2 linked regions of the Caulobacter sp. FWC2 genome follow. The protein of the gene in region 2 interacts with the protein of the main gene of each other region in a pairwise test. Links are inferred from orthologs where the notes say so. Each region holds a gene or a part of one and is shown on either strand. Other genes may lie near its edges. The genes, in order: CSW62_RS11100 and CSW62_RS00975.

Region 1 (9,866 bases), 2.1 Mb from region 2 along the record:
TCGAAGGCCAGTCCCGAAAAGGCCTGGCCAACCTCGGGTCCGCCGACGAATACCGCGACTTCCTCCTCCGAGAACGCCTTGGCGAACATCGCCTTCAGCAGGTCCGAGGTCGCCGGCGTGAATTCCGACGGCTTGATCATCGCCCGGTTGCCGGCCGCGAACACCCCGGCCAGCGGGGCGAAGGTCAGGTTGACCGGAAAGTTCCAGGGGCTGATCACGCCCACGACGCCCTTGGGCTGCCACTGCACGGTCGCCTTGGCGCCGAACAAGCCCAGGATCGCCGGAGTCGTCTTGCGCTTCTCCGGCTTCATCCATTTGGCGACGTTCTCGCGCGCGAACTTCAACGGGCCGATCGAGCCGGCGACATCGGTCAAGGCCGTGGCCTCGGGCGAGCGCGAGCCGAAATCCTCGTTCACCGCCTTGCCGATCTGCGCCTGGTGGCCGACCAGCAGGTCGATCGAACGGTTCAGCCAGTCGATGCGCTTCTCGAGACTGGGCGCGCCATCGCGCAGATGCGCGGCCTTCTGACGCTGCAGGACGTCGGTCATCGCGGCCTTATGGGCGTCGAACGACAGATTGACCGGTGCGTTCATGATGTTCGCCTCCCCTACCCTGGCCCGGCCACAGTGGCGCGGTGCTCATCTTATCGATGATAACCATGACGCCTGGTCGTTTCCTGCGCAAGAGAACGTCGTTCTTAACGCCTCGTAAGAACTCTCCGCCCTAGTGTGGCGCTCCAAGCGTCGGCGTTTCCGCGAGGGGAACCGCTGAACGGGGGAAGAAGAGATGTCGGACGTCGAAACCACGCTGCGCGGTCCCGAGGCGTACAAGATCGCCGGGCGTGCTCTGGAGCTCATGGAGCGCCACCAGGTTTGGCCGACCGCGCTGAACTTCGAGCTGTGGACCCACTATGTGGCCGATCCCGACGGCGCCCTGGCCCGTGAACTGACCCGCCTGATCTCGCTGGGCGAGCCGATGACCGAACTGGTCAGCGAAGAACTGGCCGCCACCTACCTGCCCAAGGCGCGCCTGAACGAACAGATCCGCGACGCCGGCGACCTTCTGTCGAAGGAACTGGAAGCGGTCTCCAAAGCCATCCACAACGCCCAGAAGTCCAACGCCGCCTTCGGCAAGGAACTGGCCGGCGCCAGCAAGAACCTGGACAAGACAACCGACGTCGACGCCATCAAGACCTTGGTCGGCGGCCTGGCCGAGGCGACCCGCCGCGTGCACAAGGAAAACCAGTCGCTGGAAACGCGTCTGGCCGACTCCACCGCCGAGGTCGAGCGCCTGCGCGAGCACCTGGAACAGGTTCGCCGCGACGCCACCACCGACGGCCTGACCAACCTCGCCAATCGCAAGGCCTTCGACGAAGAGCTGGAGCGCGCCTGCGCCGAGGCCGACGAGCAGAACGCCAGCATCTGTCTGGCCGTGCTCGACATCGACCATTTCAAGGGCTTCAACGACACCTGGGGCCACCAGACCGGCGACCAGGTCATCCGTTACGTCGCTTCCGTGATCGGCCGCGTCGCCGCCCCGCCGCGGTTCGCCGCCCGCTACGGCGGCGAGGAATTCGCCATGATCTTCCCGCGCGAGTCGGCCGCGACCGTCGCCACCACCCTGGAAGAGATCCGCGTCGAGGTCTCCTCGCGCATGCTCAAGCGGCGCTCGACCAACGAGGACCTGGGCGCGATCACCATCTCGTCGGGCTTCGCCGAGCGTAAGGCGAACGAGAGCGGTCACTCGCTCATGGAACGCGCTGATGTGGCGCTCTACGCCTCCAAGCGTGGCGGCCGCAACCGCGTCACCGCGGCGGAATCCATGCCGGCCTCGGCCAACGCGGCCTAGCCTCTTCAGCAGAAGACCTACCTTAGGCGCCGCCGGTCTCACGATTGGCGGCGTTCTCATGTGAAGATTCCGATTTCTTTGGAAAATTCCGCTGGCCTTCCCAAGGGGCAAAGGCGCCTAGACTTCTGAAAAGACCAAGGGAGGACCGCGCCGTGGACTATCAGAAGATCCGTGTCTCGACTGAAGACGGCATCGCGACCGTCACCCTCGCCGATCCCACCACGCTGAACGCCGCCAGCCTGGAGGTCGCCCGCGAGTTGACCCACGCCTTCGCTTCAATCGCAGCCGGCAAGGTCGAGGCCCGCGCGGTGATCCTGACCGGTGAAGGTCGCGGCTTCTGCTCGGGGGCCAACCTGTCGGGCGGCGGCGCGGCCGGGCGTGAACTGGACGTCGACGGCAAGCCCGACGCCGGCTCGGCGCTGGAAAGCACCTACAACCCGCTGATGACCCTGCTGAAGGACTTTCCGCTGCCGATCGTCACGGCGGTGAACGGCCCTGCGGCCGGCGTCGGCTGCTCCATCGCCCTGATGGGCGACATCATCGTGGCGTCCGAGAGCGCCTATTTCCTGCAGGCCTTCCGCCGAATTGGCCTGGTCCCCGACGGCGGTTCGACCTACCTGCTGCCGCGCCTGATCGGCAAGGCGCGGGCCATGGAGATGATGCTGCTGGGCGACAAGATCCCGGCGGCCACCGCCCTGCAATGGGGCCTGGTCAATCGCTGCGTCCCGGACGCCGAGCTGATCCCGACCGCCCGCGCCCTGGCCCAGGAACTGGCCCGAGGCCCGGCGGCGCTGGGCGCGATCCGCAAGCTGGTCTGGGACAGCCTCGACAGCGACTGGACCGGCCAGCTTCACGCCGAGCGCAAGGCCCAGAAGTTCGCCGGCAAGACCGAAGACTTCCTCGAAGGCGTCGCCGCTTTCCTCCAGAAACGCGCGGCGTCGTTCAAGGGGCGGTAGCGGCGGCCTGTAGCTGGCGCAGGATCTCAACGGCGTCGTCAGCGCGACCCGCCGGCACGAAGACATGGTCGTGGTTCAGCGCCGCGACCATGTTGCAGGCGATCCCGGCCTCGGCCAGGGCCGTCGCCACGGCGGCGGTCAGGCCGACGCCGTCGAGGGCCGAGTAGACGTTCAGGGTGATCAGAGCCATCGGCGCCTCAACCGGAAAGCCAGCGGCTTGCGCCGCTTCGCGCTCCAGGATCAGGCTGACGCCATCGGCTTCGCGGAACATGGCCAGCGGCGCCAGCCCCGCCCAGTCGCGGTCGCCGGCGGCGCAGAAGACGTAGGCGCCGGGCTTCAGGTCCGGCGTCATGCCAGCGACCATTTCCCGAGCGCCGCGAATGACTTGGCTCATTCTCCGGACGTCGCGAGATAGGGCTTGTAGCTCTTCTCCTCGACGATCTCCGAGCCGGCGGCTTCGTTGATGGCGCGCTTGATGGCGGCGCGCTTGTCGTTGTCGATATAGACGCGGCGGGCCAGGGCGACGAAGTCCGGGCCGAAGTCCTGGCGGCGTTCGCAGTCGCGCTTGCCGTCCTCGATGTCCCACAGGGCGGCGTTGACGGTGGTCAGTTCGTCGGTGAGGCGGGCGATGTCGGCGGTGTTGGGCAGATGCTCGGCCGCGGTAGCCTCCAGCAGGGCCAGCTCCTTGCGGACATTGGCTTCCTTGGCCGGATCGCCGATGCGCTGGGCCTTGACCCGCAGGATGGTGATCTTGTCGACCAGTTCGCCCGCCGAGATCGGCGCGAGGATGGACATTCAGGCGGCTCCCGTGACCAGACGTTCGAGCGCCGCCCAGGCCGCGTCGACCGGCAGGGCGCCCATGCCGCTTCCGTAGTCTTCCGCGACCAGCATCTCAAGCCGCCGGGCGGCGGGGCGGAACTTCACCGACTTGCGGCGGTCCTGTTGCAGAGACAGCAGCGGCGCGCCCCCGGCGGCCAGCATGTGGCCCGGGCCGGCGTCGTTGGCGACTCCGGCCGCCAGCCGTCTGGCCAAGGCGATGACCAGCAGCGGCCCCTTCACGGCCGTGTAGCCGTCCATGCGGTTGCGCTCGGGCTGGAGCGCTTGCGGGACCTCCCGCGCGGCCACGGCGGCGTCCTCGGCCTCGTCGGGGCCGAACAGGAATACCGGCGTCCAGCCCTTGGCGACGATCCGTCGCGCCAGCTCGAAATAGTTCTCTAGCGGCCAGCGTTTGTCCTGACCGCCCGCTCCGGGCGCTAGGCCGACATAGGTCGGGCCGGTCGGCAGCAGGGTCTCAGCGGCGTTCAAAGCGTCGGGATGGTTGAGCGCCAGAGGCGTCGGCGCGCCCTGCCCGTCAGTGGCCAGAGCCAGCAGTCGCGCCAGGCGGTCAGTGACGGCCATCGGCCAGTCCTTGTCGCGCGCATGACGGGCGGCCGAGATGAAGCGACCACTCGCGCCGCGCCGGGCGACGCCGCTGCGACGCAGATTCTCCTGGGTGTCGATGACGAGGTCGAACGCGCGACCGTCGAACGGCTTGCTCCACGGCAGGCTATCGAGGGGCCGCGCGCCGTTGCGCCCGTCCAGGATCACCTCGTCGACATAGCCGGCCACCACGGCCTTCAGCGGGCCGGCATAGACCGTCTCGCCCTTGGCCGCGCACCAGCTGATGCGAGCCTCAGGAAAGGCCGCGCGCAGGCCGGCTATAAAGGGCAGCTTGATCAGGCCATCGCCGATCACCTCGCCCATCGAATAGATCAGAACCGTCTGGACCATGGCCGTGTGTGGACCGCGCCGAGCGTCTTGGTCAACGCCAACCCCGCGCTGTATTCTGCCCCGAACTGCCGCTAGGCTGCGCGTCCCGAGGATAAAGACGGACCTGATGCGCAGCGCCTTGTTCAACGCCTATTACTGGGTCCTGTCGATCTTCTATGGCCTGTCGGCGGCCTTCGCCGCCCTGGCGCCGGGTCGCGACGCCGTGACCTTCACGCTGAGGCTCTATAGCCGCCGGATGCTGTGGGCGCTGGACGTGCTGGGCGGGGTGAAGGTTGAGCTGAAAGGCCAGGAAAACCTGCCAAAGGGCCCTTGCATCATCGCCGCCAAGCACCACAGCTGGGGCGACGGCTTCGTGATGTTCGCCCATGTCGACAATCTCAGCTTCGTCACCGGCGACCACCTGGAGAAGTTCCCGCTGGTCGGGGCGATCCTGAAGAAGTTCGGGGCCATTGTCGTCGACAGTTGCGGCGGTCCCGAGGCGCGCAAGGCTCTGTCGGAAAGCGCCGCCCAGGTCGCGGCCGAGGGCCGGCGGATCCTGATCTATCCCGAAGGACACCTGGCCGCGCCGGGCGAGCGGTTCCGCTATCGCACCGGCGTCTACTACATGAGCAAGGACTTTAACCTGCCGGTCGTGCCGGTAGCCACCAATCTCGGCTGCTTCTGGAAGCAGCAGGAGAAGGCCAAGACGCCCGGAGTCGCCACCGTCGAGTTCCTGTCACCCCTGCCCCAGGGCCTGGAGAAGGACGACTTCATGCAGCGCATGGAGGCGGCGATCGAAGGCCGCACGAATGAACTGATCGCAAAGGCGCGCGGAGAACCGGTGAAGCCCTCGGTGCTGGTGGAGTGGGATGGCCGGAAGAACGTGGCCGCGACGCCGAAGACAGCGGAAGCCTCGGCCTAAACCTCGACCGGACACTCCGCCGGGATAGCCACGAACGTGCCCTCGGCGCGCCGCTTGGCGAAGTGGGTCTGGGCGCATGTCGAGGAGCACAGCAGGCCGGTGTCAGACCAGTAGAGCGGCGCCTCGTCCTCGTGCTTGAAGCGCGGCGCGCCCCAGGCCAGGCCGCATTCGACGCAGGACGGCGTGCGCGCCAGCATCAGTGCTCGCTCGCCTCGGGAGCCTCGGCCGCCGGCTGGATCGTCACGCTCTCACCGCAGCCGCAGGCGTCGGTCTCGTTCGGATTGTGGAACACGAACTTCGACGACAACTTGGTGATCTCGTAGTCGATCTCGGTCCCGATCAGGAACAGTACGGCCTTGGGCTCGATCAGGATGGTGACATCCTTGTCCTCGACCACCTCGTCCATCGGGCCGCGTTCGGCGGCGTATTCGAAGACATATTCCGAACCCGCGCAGCCGCCATTCTTCACGCCGACGCGGAGGCCCGCATAGGGCTTGTCGGCGCGGGCCATGATCTCCTTGACGCGCGCGGCCGCGGCGTCGGTCAGGGTGACGACCTTGGGGCGCGGGCGGCGGGGGCGTGCGGTGATCGCGGTTTCCATGGGCTTTGAACCGATCAGAACATGTTCAGTTGCAGCTTGGCCTCGTCGCTCATCCGCGAGGAATCCCACGGCGGCTCGAAGACCAGCTCGACATTGCACGACTTCAGGCCGGGGATTTCCATCACCGCGTCGCGGACCCAGCCCGGCATTTCCCCGGCCACCGGGCAGCCCGGGGCGGTCAGGGTCATGTCGATGGCCACGTCCTTGTCGTCGCTGACATCGACCTTGTAGATCAGGCCCAGCTCATAGATGTCGACCGGGATTTCCGGGTCGTACACGGTCTTCAGCTTCTCGATCAGCTGATCGGTCAGCCGGTTAAGCTCGTCCTTGGACAGGGAGGTCATGGGCTCGGAGGAAGCGGCGGCGTCGGTCATCGGCGGCTCAACTGAAGAAACTGCGGGCCTTGGCCAGCGCGTCCACGAACGCGTCGGCTTCGGCTTCCGTATTATATAGGGCGAAGGAGGCGCGCGCGCTCGATGTGACGCCGAAACGGCGCATCAAGGGCTCTGCGCAATGGGTCCCGGCGCGGACGGCGACGCCGTAGCGGTCCAGCACCTGGGCGATGTCATGGGCGTGGGCGCCCTCGACCGTGAACGACAGCACCGCGCCCTTGCCGGGCGCCTCGCCCAGGATCCGCACGCCATTGACGCCGCGCAGGCGTTCGGCGACGCGCTCGTAGAGGGCATGCTCGTGAGCGAAGGCTGCGTCGCGATCGAGGCCATTCAGCCACTCGATCGCCGCGCCCAGGCCGACGGCCTCCAGGATCGCGGGAGTGCCGGCCTCGAAGCGATGCGGCGGATCAGCGTAGGTGATGCGGTCCATCGAGACCGAACCGATCATCTCGCCGCCGCCCTGATAAGGCGGCAGAGCGGCCAGGCGCTCGGCCTTGCCGTAGAGCACGCCGATGCCGGTCGGACCGTACAGCTTGTGACCGGAGAAAACGTAGAAATCGACGTCCAGGGCCTTCACGTCAACTTTGGTGTGAACCACGCCCTGGCAGCCGTCCAGCAGCACCGGCGCGCCGGCGGCGTGGGCCAGGCGGACGATCTCAGGCACGTCGTTGACCGTGCCCAGCACGTTCGACATGTGCGTAACCGCGACCATCTTGGTCTTCTCGGACAGCAGGCCCTTGAAGGCCTCCACGTCGAGCCGGCCGTCATCCAGCACCGGGATGAACTTCAAAACCACGCCCTTGCGCTCGCGCAGGAAGTGCCACGGCACGATGTTGGCGTGGTGCTCCATCTCCGAGAGCACGATCTCGTCGCCGGCGTTTAGCGACAGGCCGAACGAACTGGCGACCAGGTTCACCGCTTCCGTGGCGCTCTTGGTCCAGACGACTTCGGTCGGCTCGGCATTGATGAAACGCGCGACAGTTTCGCGCGCCTTTTCATAGGCTTCCGTCGTTTCGTTCGCGAGCGTGTGCAGGCCGCGGTGGACGTTGGCGTAAGAGGTGCGAGCCAGGCCCATCATGGCGTCCAGCACCGCGTCTGGCTTCTGGGCGCTGGCGGCGGTGTCGAGATAGATCAGCGGCTTGCCGTGGACCTGGCGGGCCAGGATCGGAAACTGGGCGCGGATCGCCTCGACATCGAACGGAGCGTCAAAGGCCACTATTCCGGGCTCCCCAGCTTGCGGGCGACCCAGGCGGCGGCGATCTCACGCGCGCCCTCGTGCTCGATCCGCTCGACCACCTCGCCGACGAAGGCCACGGTCAGCATGGCCTTGGCCTCGAGCTCCGGGATGCCGCGCTGGCGGGCGTAGAAGATTGCTTCCTCGTCCAGAGCGCCAATCGTGTTGCCGTGGGCGCAGGAGACGTCGTCGGCGAAGATCAGCAGTTCCGGCTTGGCGTCGATCTCGGCCTTGTCCGACAGGATCAGGGCGTGATGGCCCATGCGCGCGTCGGTCTGGTCGGCGCCGGGCGAGACCACGATGCGGCCCTGGAAGACGCCCCGCGCCTGGTCATTGACCATGCCCTTGGTCAGCTGGCTGGTAATCCCGTCGACACCGGCGTGGGTGACGACCGTGGTCTGGTCGGCGTGGCGCTGGCCGTCCAGCAGATAGACGCCGTCCAGGCGGACCTGGGCGTGTGCGCCCGGATGGTTGACCCGCGTCTCGATACGCTGGCGACGCGCGCCCGAGGTCAGCACAGTCTGGGCGTAGGCCGCGCCGGGGGCCAGGTCGACCTCGGCGGTGACGACGTTGACGGCTTGCGCGTCATCATCGACCAGCACGATACGCTCCAGCGCGGCGCCGTCTTCCACCGTGATGTCCAGGCGGAAGTCGGCCAGGTAACCGCCCTCGCCCACATGGCTTTCGAGCAGCACGCCGCTCACGCCCGCCGGCACGCGGACCTTCAGCGCGGTCACGAGACCGATCTGGTCGCCGGCCGATCGCACGTTCAGCGCCACGACAGGATCGTGCACGTCGAACACCAGCGCGCCGCCGCCCAGGCCATCGACATAGCCGTTGGCGACCGAAACCGTCCGGCTGGCCGAGAACGCCACGCCGTCGCGGAACGGGCCTTCGACGCCGGTCCCGGCGTGCTGGTAGACCTTCGGCAGCGTCCGGATCAGGCCGCGCAGGTCCGTCCAGCGCCAGTCCTCGTCGCGCCGCGAGGGCAGCTCGGTGACGTCGCCGGTCTTTAGGGCGGAGGCGAGGCTCATGCGGCGGCCACGTACTTGTCGTAGCCCTCGGCTTCCAGCTGCAGCGCCAGTTCCGGACCGCCCGAGGCGACGATGCGGCCGGCGGCCAGCACGTGGACCTTGTCGGGTTTGATGTAGTCCAGCAGGCGCTGATAGTGGGTGATGACCAGCATGCCGCGCTCGGGCGAACGCAGGGCGTTGACGCCTTCGGAGACGATCTTCAGGGCGTCGATGTCCAGACCGCTGTCGGTCTCGTCCAGGATCAGGAACTTCGGCGAAAGCATCGACATCTGGAAGATTTCCATCCGCTTCTTCTCGCCGCCGGAGAAGCCGACGTTCAGGCCGCGCTTGAGCATCTCGAAGTCGATCTTCAGCGCCGCCGCCTTCTCCTTGGCCAGCTTTAGGAAAGCCGGCGCGGCGACCTCGTCCTCGCCCCGCGCGCGGCGCTGGGCATTGAGGGCGGTGCGGATGAAGGTCAGGGCCGGAACGCCCGGGATTTCAAGCGGATACTGGAACGACAGGAACAGGCCCTTGGCCGCCCGCTCGTTGGGCTCCAGGGCGAGCAGATCGTCGCCATTCAGGCTCGCCGAACCCTCGGTGACCTCGTAGCCGCCACGGCCCGACAGCACGTAGGACAGGGTCGACTTGCCGGCCCCGTTCGGCCCCATGATCGCATGGACCTCGCCGGCGGGGACGTCGAGCGTGACGCCCTTCAGGATCGGCTTGTCCTCGACGCGGGCATGAAGGTTCTGGATCTTAAGCATGGGTCTCGTCGATTTTTCTGTATTCCGCGTCACCACCCGCGAAGGTTCCGGCGACGGCGATCTGGCCCTGGATGGCGGCGTTTAGAAGCGAAAGATCCTCGGTCGGGATCCAGTATTCCTCGTGTCCCGGCGTGCCCACGACCTTGTTCTGGTAGTTGCTCAGGAACGCGGTCGTGAGGTTGAACCGCACGACGTAGCCGCGCCGGTAAGTGCTGTGCGCCGCGTTCCAGGTCCGGGCCTGCACGGCGGCGTATTCTTCGCTGGCGACGGGATAAAAGATCGGCCGCTCGGGGTCGTGCTCTGGAAACGCCTTCCAGCCCGACGCCCGGATGGACTGCAGTTCTTCCATGCCGACCGGCTGGTAAAGCGTGACGTGGCTCACCCCAC
Region 2 (9,872 bases):
AACTTACCCGACAAGGAATTTCGCTACCTTAGGACCGTTATAGTTACGGCCGCCGTTTACCTGGGCTTCAATTCAGAGCTTGCACCCCTCCTTTTAACCTTCAGGCACCGGGCAGGCGTCAGACCCTATACGTCGCCTTGCGGCTTCGCAGAGCCCTGTGTTTTTGATAAACAGTCGCTACCCCCTGGCTTGTGCCACTCTCATCTGGTTGCCCAAAAGAGAGTCACGCTTATCCCGAAGTTACGCGTGCAATTTGCCGAGTTCCTTCAGCACAGTTCTCTCAAGCGCCTTGGTATACTCTACCTGCCCACCTGTGTCGGTTTCGGGTACGGTCTCCGTTGGAGTTATTTCCAGGGACCTGTTCACTGCCGGGAGCAATCCAATAAGCCCCGACAATTTACCAGATCCGTCACTTCCAACTGGTTCAGGAATATTCACCTGATTCCCATCGACTACGCCTTTCGGCCTCGCCTTAGGGGCCGACTAACCCTGCGCAGATTAGCTTTACGCAGGAACCCTTGGGCTTTCGGCGAGAGGGTCTCTCACCCTCTTTATCGCTACTCATGTCAGCATTCTCACTTCCGATACCTCCAGCAAGGCTCACGCCTCACCTTCATCGGCTTACGGAACGCTCCGCTACCGCGTGCACAGAGTGCACACCCATACCTTCGGCGACTGGCTTAAGCCCCGTTACATTTTCCGCGCAGGTTCGCTTGACCAGTGAGCTGTTACGCTTTCTTTAAATGATGGCTGCTTCTAAGCCAACATCCTGGTTGTCAAAGCAAACCCACATCGTTTCCCACTTAGCCAGTACTTGGGGGCCTTAGATGATGGTTAGGGTTGTTTCCCTTTTCACGACGGACGTTAGCACCCGCCGTGTGTCTCCCGGATAGTTCTCTTGGGTATTCGGAGTTTGATTAGAATTGGTACAGCTCGCGCCGCCCGCATCCATTCAGTGCTCTACCCCCAAGGAATACGTCCGAGGCACTACCTAAATAGTTTTCGCGGAGAACCAGCTATGTCCAGGTTTGATTGGCCTTTCACCCCTATCCACAAGTCATCCGAGAATTTTTCAACATTCACCGGTTCGGACCTCCAGTAAGTGTTACCTTACCTTCATCCTGCTCATGGATAGATCACCTGGTTTCGGGTCGTCATGCGACGTACTTATTCGCCCTATTCAGACTCGCTTTCGCTGCGCCTACACCTAACGGCTTAAGCTTGCACGGCACATGAAGTCGCTGACCCATTATACAAAAGGTACGCCGTCACCACGCTCGGTGGCTCCGACTGCTTGTAGGCTTCCGATTTCAGGATCTGTTTCACTCCCCTTGTCGGGGTGCTTTTCACCTTTCCCTCACGGTACTTGTTCGCTATCGGTCATTGAGGAGTACTTAGGCTTGGAGGGTGGTCCCCCCATGTTCAGACAGGATTTCACGTGTCCCGCCCTACTCGAGTCTGTCGCTATTTGACGCTTACGGGGCTATCACCCACTATGGCTGTGCTTCCCAGCACATTCAGCTTTATGTCACGACAGCACTGGCCTGGTCCCGGTTCGCTCGCCACTACTACGGGAGTCTCGGTTGATGTCCTTTCCTCCGGGTACTGAGATGTTTCAGTTCCCCGGGTTTGCTTAATGAACCCTATGTATTCAGGTCATTATACCTCTTCTGATCAACCAATCCTGGCCCCGCCCGAAGGCGAGACTAAGTTGGGTGACCATAAAGGTGGGTTTCCCCATTCGGAGATAGCCGGATCAAAGGGTGCTCGCGCCTCCCCGGCTCTTATCGCAGCGTGCCACGTCCTTCATCGCCTCTCAATGCCAAGGCATCCGTCAGAAGCCCTTATGCGCTTGATCGTTCTCAGCAAAACCCATGCATAATCGTCTCTTGTCACTCACGTGAGAAGAGATCGAGCATGAGCTCTACCCTTAGTCAGACAATGATGTCTTCTTAAGTCCATCCTTAAACCAGGTCCGTATCCCAGGGGTGAGCTACGGTTGGCGGAGGAACCCTGCCTTCACAATGTCATTTCGCAACTGGCTTAAGAGCCAGCGCAAACTTGATCATTCCTCGATCGCGATATCTCGACCTGTCCGATGACAGGGAGATGGTGGAGCCAGACGGATTCGAACCGACGACATCCTGCTTGCAAAGCAGGCGCTCTACCAACTGAGCTATGGCCCCTCACACTCGGTGTGAGTTGCTTGCCCAGCGGGGAACTGGTCGGTTGCGGATCCGTAGGATGGAAGAGTGGTAGGCCCGATAAGACTTGAACTTATGACCTCACGCTTATCAAGCGTGCGCTCTAACCAACTGAGCTACGGGCCCATAGGCCGCTCAGATCAGACCCTCAAATGAGGACCCGCTCCAGGGCTCGCGATCGTGTCCTGAACCTCGACGGTCCAGAACAAGTGGAAAGAGAAACGAAGACGGCGGCGATCCGCTCATTTGTGTGCGTCTAGCGCACTAATTGGAGCTTCAATAACCTCGTGAGAGGCTGGAGAAGCATCCTTAGAAAGGAGGTGATCCAGCCGCAGGTTCCCCTACGGCTACCTTGTTACGACTTCACCCCAGTCGCTGACCCTACCGTGGTCGCCTGCCTCTCTTGCGAGTTAGCGCAGCGCCTTCGGGTAAAGCCAACTCCCATGGTGTGACGGGCGGTGTGTACAAGGCCCGGGAACGTATTCACCGCGGCATGCTGATCCGCGATTACTAGCGATTCCAACTTCATGCTCTCGAGTTGCAGAGAACAATCCGAACTGAGACGACTTTTAGGGATTGGCTCCCCCTCGCGGGATTGCAGCCCTCTGTAGTCGCCATTGTAGCACGTGTGTAGCCCACCTTGTAAGGGCCATGAGGACTTGACGTCATCCCCGCCTTCCTCCGGATTAACTCCGGCAGTACGATTAGAGTGCCCAGCCAAACCTGATGGCAACTAATCGCGAGGGTTGCGCTCGTTGCGGGACTTAACCCAACATCTCACGACACGAGCTGACGACAGCCATGCAGCACCTGTGTCCCAGTCCCCGAAGGGAAAGCCAGATCTCTCTGGTGGTCCGGGCATGTCAAAAGGTGGTAAGGTTCTGCGCGTTGCTTCGAATTAAACCACATGCTCCACCGCTTGTGCGGGCCCCCGTCAATTCCTTTGAGTTTTAATCTTGCGACCGTACTCCCCAGGCGGAGTGCTTAATGCGTTAGCTGCGTCACCGACATGCATGCATGCCGACAACTAGCACTCATCGTTTACGGCGTGGACTACCAGGGTATCTAATCCTGTTTGCTCCCCACGCTTTCGAGCCTCAGCGTCAGTAACGGACCAGTATGTCGCCTTCGCCACTGGTGTTCTTCCGAATATCTACGAATTTCACCTCTACACTCGGAGTTCCACATACCTCTTCCGTACTCAAGACTGCCAGTATCAAAGGCAATTCCAAGGTTGAGCCCTGGGCTTTCACCTCTGACTAAACAGTCCGCCTACGCTCCCTTTACGCCCAGTAATTCCGAGCAACGCTAGCCCCCTTCGTATTACCGCGGCTGCTGGCACGAAGTTAGCCGGGGCTTCTTCTCCGGGTACCGTCATTATCGTCCCCGGTGAAAGAATTTTACAATCCTAAGACCTTCATCATTCACGCGGCATGGCTGCGTCAGGCTTTCGCCCATTGCGCAAGATTCCCCACTGCTGCCTCCCGTAGGAGTTTGGGCCGTGTCTCAGTCCCAATGTGGCTGATCATCCTCTCAGACCAGCTAAGGATCGTAGCCTTGGTGGGCCTTTACCCCACCAACTAGCTAATCCTACGCGGGCCGCTCTAATGGCGATAAATCTTTCCCCCGAAGGGCTTATCCGGTATTAGCTCAAGTTTCCCTGAGTTGTTCCGAACCAAAAGGCACGTTCCCACGTGTTACTCACCCGTCCGCCACTAATCCCGAAGGATCCGTTCGACTTGCATGTGTTAGGCCTGCCGCCAGCGTTCGCTCTGAGCCAGGATCAAACTCTCAGGTTGAGTTGACATTGACATCAGACTTCCAGTCCCGGGGGAAAACCCAGAACCAGGTATCTGGTTTGCATAGTATCTTGACGAGTTCCCAATCACATCGATGAATTGAAAACCGAAGTTTCCAGTCCATGATATTCATGGTGTCTTCAAGAGACCGCATTTGTCAGCGTCGAAGATGAACCTTTCAGTCCATCGCCAGAGCGCCGCCGCCTGCGTTTCTCTTTCCAAATCAACAATGTCAAAGACCCGAACCGCCGGAGCGGCCCCACCGTTTAGCGCCCGGTGTCGGCGGAGGCGGCTATCTAGCGAACCTCGAATTCCGTGTCAAATCGTTTTTTTCAAAACTTTCCGACCTCACCGCCAACCAACCCGGAGGTCTTCGGCAGAGCCGGCAGCTTCTAAAGAAACCACCGAAACCAGTCAAGCTATTTCTCGAAGAAAACTTCGAAGCTATCCCGGCCGAAATACTCAAAAGCCCCGAAGAACTCTCTAGCATTTCTTGGAGGGCGGCTTCTAACGAAGCTGCCCAAGTCAGTCAAGCGATAATTTCGAAGAAACTTCGAAACAATTACTTGTCTAACCTTGCATCGCGCCGCTGACTTCTTGCGAAGTCTTGGCGGCGATGCGTCGGAGCGGCGCTTCTAAGGAGGCGACATTCCGAAGTCAACCAGCTCTTTTCGGCTTTTTCGAATACCGGAAACCGGGAAGCGAAAAGACAAAAGAAGGATCCTCAGGGCCACCGTGGCCGCCCTTGCGGATCCGTCATCGAGTCGATTGGAGCGCGGTTTTTAGCGAAGCGTCTGAACCGATGCAACTCCCTTTCGGGAGCCGCGTCGTCCGGTCGCGATGCCGTTCCGAGCGAGGCGTTGATCTAGTCCCCACCCAGACGACTGGCAACCCCCTCGCGACAATATAACGGCGCTCTTTTGACGCCGTGATTAATGCCGCCCTCTGGGGCCCGCCGGGACGGGCTCCAGGCCTCTATCCTAGTGCTGGCTTTCCGGCAGGCGCACGACCAGGCCGTCCAGCGCATCGCTCACCTTGATCTGGCAGGACAGGCGGCTGTTGGGCTCGACGTTCTCGGCGAAGTCCAGCATCGACTCTTCCATGGCGGACTTGTCGCCGGTCTTATCGAGCCAGACCGGATCGACATAGACGTGGCAGGTGGCGCAGGCGCATGCGCCGCCACAGTCGGCGTCGATGCCCGGCACGTTGTTCTTCACGGCGCCTTCCATGACGGTCAGTCCCGACTTCACGTCGAGCGCATGTTCCGTGCCGTCGTGTTCAATATAGGTGATCTTGGCCATCTGTTTCCCGTTACCCCTGGAAGGCTCTCTATAGGGCGACCTTAGGCCGCCACCTCTTTCATGGACACCGACGGATCGGCGAGCTTGTCGGCGTCGACCGGCGTGCGTTTGGCGATCAGCTGCTTGCCGGCCATGAACTCTGGCGGAGCATTGACCGCCTCGACGGCCTGCAGAAGGTCGCCCTTCAAATGGAAGACCGCGAACTTGGCGGCGGCAACGTCGCCGCGCACGATCTGGCGGTCGGCCTCGAACGGCAAGCCGGCGATCTGCAGCTTCAGATCATACTGGTCGGACCAGAACCATGGGACTTCAGGCGCGGGACCCGGACGTCCGAGAATCGCCGAGGCGGCCTGCTTGGCCTGCTCCAGCGCGTTGGGAACACTCTCCAGGCGGAATTGCCGCTCATAAAGAGGGAGCGGGCGGTGGGTGACGTCGCCGATCGCGAAGATCGACGGATCCTCGGTACGCGCTTCCAGGTCGACAACCACGCCATTGGCGGTCGCCAGGCCCGCATCCTTGGCCAGTTCGTCATTCGGGACCGCGCCGACGCCGACCAGGGCGACGTCGCAGGAGACCACGCGACCATCGGAGAACTTCACGCCGGTGACGTGGCCATTCTCGCCCTCGAAGCCGGCGACGCCGGCGTTCAGCTCGAACACTACCCCATGCTTGCCGTGATAATCCTGGAAGAACAGCGATAGGGTTTCGCAGGCGACGCGAGCCAGCACCCGGCTTTCACGCTCGATGACCATGGCGTGGCCGCCGAGCGCCCGGGCCGAGGCCGCAGCCTCAAGGCCGACATAGCCGCCGCCGATCACGGCCAGGCGCTTGTCCGGGCCCAGGGCGTGCTTGAGCCGCTCAGCGTCGGCCGCCGTGCGGAGGGACAGCACGCCGGCCAGATCGGCGCCCGGAACCGGCAGCGCCCGGGCGCGAGCGCCGGTCGCCAGAATGAGGAAGTCGTAGGCGATGGCCTCGCCCGAGGCGAGGGTGACCGTCTTTTCCGCACGGTTGATCCGCTCGGCCACGCCTTCGAGGCGCAGGGAGACATTGTTGTCAGCGTACCAGTCGGCGGGTTTCAGCGAGAGCGAGTCGGCGTCGGCCTCGCCTTTCAGCCAGGCTTTCGAAAGCGGCGGGCGCTGATAGGGCAGCAGCGGCTCGTCCCCGATCAGCACAATGCGGCCCTGGTGACCGTACTGACGCAGGAACGCCGCGGCCGAGCCGCCGGCATGACCGGCGCCGACGATGACGACGCACGCGTTCTGATTGGCTTCAGCGCTCAACGACGCCCTCCCTTTCGTCAAAAATGACGCCGGCGTCACCTATTGGCAAGCGCCATGATAGAGGCGGATACAGAGCGCGTCAGAGAAAGTGTCTGCGGTTTCGCGCCCGGACGCGCTCCCCTTACAAAAAGAGCCTGCTAAGGCAGGCTCTATGGGCGGCCCGTTTCCGAAGCCGCCCCGCGTTTGCCGAGTTGGAGATCCCGTCAGACGACGCGCTCGACCATCATCTTCTTGATCTCGGCGATGGCCTTGGCCGGGTTCAGACCCTTGGGGCAGACCTGGGCGCAGTTCATGATCGTGTGGCAGCGATAGAGCTTGAAGGGGTCTTCAAGCTGGTCGAGGCGGTCGCCGGTCGCTTCGTCGCGGCTGTCGATCAGCCAGCGATAGGCATGCAGCAGGGCCGCCGGGCCCAGATACTTGTCGCCGTTCCACCAGTAGCTGGGGCACGAGGTCGAGCAGCAGGCGCAGAGGATGCACTCGTAGAGGCCGTCGAGCTTCTCGCGGTCTTCCGGCGACTGCTTCCACTCCGTCTGCGGCTCGGGCGTGTCGGTGTGCAGCCAGGGCTCGACCGAAGCATACTGAGCATAGAACAGCGTCAGGTCGGGGATCAGGTCCTTGACCACCGGCATGTGCGGCAGCGGGCTGATCTGCACGGCCTTGCCCGGCACCTCGGCCCAGCCGTGGGTGCAGGCCAGGGTGTTGCGGCCGCCGATGTTCATCGAGCACGAGCCGCAGACGCCTTCCCGGCACGACCGGCGGAAGGCCAGGGTCGGGTCGATGGTGTTCTTGATATAGAGCAGGGCGTCCAGAACCATCGGGCCGACGGTATCGACGTCGACGTCGTAGGTGTCCCAACGCGGATTGCCGCCCGCTTCCGGATCGTAGCGGTAGATCTTGAAGGTCTTGACCTTCTTGGCGCCGGCCGGTGCGGGCCAGTGCTTGCCCGACTTGACCTGCGAGTTCTTGGGGAGTGCGAGTTCGACCATCGTACCCTCAGTAGACCCGTTGTTTCGGCGGGATGTAGGCGATGTCGTCCGACATCGTGTAGCTGTGCACCGGACGGTAATCGATCTTCACCTTACCGGTCTCGACATCGAGCCAGGCCAGGGTGTGCTTCATCCATTCGGCGTCGTCGCGGCTCGAGAAATCTTCGCGGGCGTGGGCGCCGCGGCTTTCGGTGCGGTTGACCGCGCCGGCCACGGTCACGACCGCCTGGCCGATCAGGTTGTCGAATTCCAGGGTCTCCATCAGGTCGGTGTTCCACACCAGACCGCGATCGCTGACCTTGATGTCCTTGGCCTTGTCCCAGACCGTCGCCAGGCGTTGAGCGCCGCCGACCAGGGTTTCGCCCGTGCGGAACACCGCCGCGTCTTCCTGCATGGCCTTCTGCATCTCGAGACGCAGTTCGGCCGTGCCGGTCGAGCCCGAGGCGTTGCGGAAGCGGTCGAAGCGGGCCAGGTGGCCGTCGGTCCAGGCGTCCTTCAGTTCCGGCTGCTTGGCGCCGGGGGTCAGGACCTCGGCGCAGCGCAGGGCCGCGGCGCGGCCGAACACCACAAGGTCGATCAGCGAGTTGGAGCCCAGGCGGTTGGCGCCGTGCACCGACACGCAGGCGGCCTCGCCCACGGCCATCAGGCCCGGGATCACCTGATCGGGGTTTTCGCCCGACTTGGTGACGACTTCGCCGTGATAGTTCGTCGGGATGCCGCCCATGTTGTAGTGGACGGTCGGCAGCACGGGGATCGGGGCCTTGGTCACGTCGACACCGGCGAAGACCTTGGCGGTCTCGGAGATGCCGGGCAGGCGCTCGTGCAGGATCTTCGGATCCAGGTGATCCAGGTGCAGGAAGATGTGGTCCTTGTTCGGGCCCACGCCGCGACCTTCGCGGATTTCGATGGTCATCGCACGGCTGACCATGTCGCGAGGCGCGAGATCCTTCACCGACGGGGCGTAGCGCTCCATGAAGCGCTCGCCTTCCGAGTTGGTCAGGTAGCCGCCTTCGCCGCGCGCGCCCTCGGTGATCAGGCAGCCGGCGCCGTAGATGCCGGTCGGGTGGAACTGCACGAACTCCATGTCCTGCAGCGGCAGGCCGGCGCGCAGCGCCATGGCGTTGCCGTCGCCGGTGCAGGTGTGAGCCGAGGTGGCCGAGAAGTAGGCGCGGCCGTAACCGCCCGTGGCCAGGATCACCGTCTGGGCCTGGAAGCGGTGCAGGGTGCCGTCGTCGAGCTTCCACGCCGTCACGCCGCGGCAGACGCCGTCGTCCATGATCAGGTCGAGAGCGAAGTACTCGATGAAGAACTCGGTGTCGTGGGCCAGGGACTGGCCGTACATCGTGTGCAGCATGGCGTGGCCGGTGCGGTCGGCCGCCGCGCAGGTGCGCTGGATCGGGCCTTCGCCGTAGTTCTTGGTCATGCCGCCGAAGGCGCGCTGATAGATCTTGCCGTCGGCCGTGCGCGAGAAGGGCACGCCCCAGTGCTCGAGCTCATAGACCGCCGCGGGCGCGTTGCGGGTCAGGTACTCGATGGCGTCTTGGTCGCCCAGCCAGTCCGAGCCCTTGACGGTGTCGAACATGTGCCAGCGCCAGTCGTCCTGGCCCATATTGCCCAGCGAGGCCGAGATGCCGCCCTGCGCCGCCACGGTGTGGCTGCGGGTCGGGAACACCTTGGTGATGCAGGCGGTCTTCAGACCCGCCTGCGCGGCGCCCAGGGCGGCGCGGAGACCCGAACCGCCGGCGCCGACGACGACGACGTCAAACTTGTGGTCGATGAACTTGTAGGCCGACATCAATGGGCTCCGGTCACGGTCAGGGCCACCTTGAGGATCGAGAAGACCCCCACGGCGCCGGCCAGCACACAGACGAACAGATTGCCGATCACCAGGGCCGACTTGCTCGTGAAGCGGTGGATATAGTCTTCGATCACCACCTGGACCGCGTTCGACAGGTGGATCAGAGCCGAGATCAGCAGCAGGCTCAGGAGCACGGCGTTCAGCGGCTGGCCGATCCAGGCCGCGGCCGTGTGCTGGTCAGCGCCGATCAGCTTCAAGGCCCCGAATACGCCCCAGATGGAGAGCGGCGCGAAGGCCAGGCCCGAGACGCGCTCGGTGATGAAGTGGCTGACGCCGTGGCGCGACGCGCCCATGCCGCGCGCGCGCGACAGCGGGGTGCGGAACTGGATGGGCTGGAAGATGTCGTTCTTGCTCATGATTCAGAACGCTCCGTTCGCGCCGGCGATGACCCAGGTCACGATCGTCGCCACGACCGCGAAGGCGATCGCCATGGCGCCGGTCATG

What was found.
Region 1: the proteins of CSW62_RS00975 (region 2) and CSW62_RS11100 interact in binary tests that used the Escherichia coli proteins (3 or more experiments, as listed by UniProt). The link is inferred for Caulobacter sp. FWC2 from one-to-one orthologs.

What each region holds. Positions count from the first base shown.
Region 1 is NZ_PEBF01000001.1:2,310,915-2,320,780, reverse strand. The notes cover bases 4,375-7,264. They hold CSW62_RS11100 (iron-sulfur cluster assembly accessory protein), read right to left. Parts: upstream 6,077-7,264; coding sequence 5,672-6,076; downstream 4,375-5,671. Other genes in these bases: CSW62_RS11090 (aminotransferase class V-fold PLP-dependent enzyme), read right to left, coding at 6,458-7,264; CSW62_RS11095 (SUF system Fe-S cluster assembly protein), read right to left, coding at 6,091-6,450; CSW62_RS11105 (hypothetical protein), read right to left, coding at 5,472-5,672; CSW62_RS11110 (1-acyl-sn-glycerol-3-phosphate acyltransferase), read left to right, coding at 4,681-5,475; CSW62_RS11115 (glycosyltransferase family 9 protein), read right to left, coding at 4,375-4,574. In the rest of the region: CSW62_RS11140 (coniferyl aldehyde dehydrogenase), read right to left, coding at 1-593; CSW62_RS11135 (GGDEF domain-containing protein), read left to right, coding at 787-1,848; CSW62_RS11130 (enoyl-CoA hydratase/isomerase), read left to right, coding at 2,001-2,804; CSW62_RS11125 (ACT domain-containing protein), read right to left, coding at 2,791-3,198; CSW62_RS11120 (DUF6165 family protein), read right to left, coding at 3,195-3,599; more of CSW62_RS11115, read right to left, coding at 3,600-4,374; more of CSW62_RS11090, read right to left, coding at 7,265-7,684; Fe-S cluster assembly protein SufD, read right to left, coding at 7,684-8,736; Fe-S cluster assembly ATPase SufC, read right to left, coding at 8,733-9,479; CSW62_RS11075 (hypothetical protein), read right to left, coding at 9,472-9,861; Fe-S cluster assembly protein SufB, read right to left, coding at 9,858-9,866. UniProt on the Escherichia coli protein: Is able to transfer iron-sulfur clusters to apo-ferredoxin. Multiple cycles of [2Fe2S] cluster formation and transfer are observed, suggesting that IscA acts catalytically.
Region 2 is NZ_PEBF01000001.1:192,368-202,239, reverse strand. The notes cover bases 3,645-6,540. They hold CSW62_RS00975 (2Fe-2S iron-sulfur cluster-binding protein), read right to left. Parts: upstream 5,305-6,540; coding sequence 4,984-5,304; downstream 3,645-4,983. Other genes in these bases: CSW62_RS00970 (NAD(P)/FAD-dependent oxidoreductase), read right to left, coding at 5,346-6,540. Also shown: more of CSW62_RS00970, read right to left, coding at 6,541-6,584; CSW62_RS00965 (succinate dehydrogenase iron-sulfur subunit), read right to left, coding at 6,788-7,570; sdhA (succinate dehydrogenase flavoprotein subunit), read right to left, coding at 7,578-9,365; sdhD (succinate dehydrogenase, hydrophobic membrane anchor protein), read right to left, coding at 9,365-9,784; sdhC (succinate dehydrogenase, cytochrome b556 subunit), read right to left, coding at 9,788-9,872. UniProt on the Escherichia coli protein: Ferredoxin are iron-sulfur proteins that transfer electrons in a wide variety of metabolic reactions. Although the function of this ferredoxin is unknown it is probable that it has a role as a cellular electron transfer protein.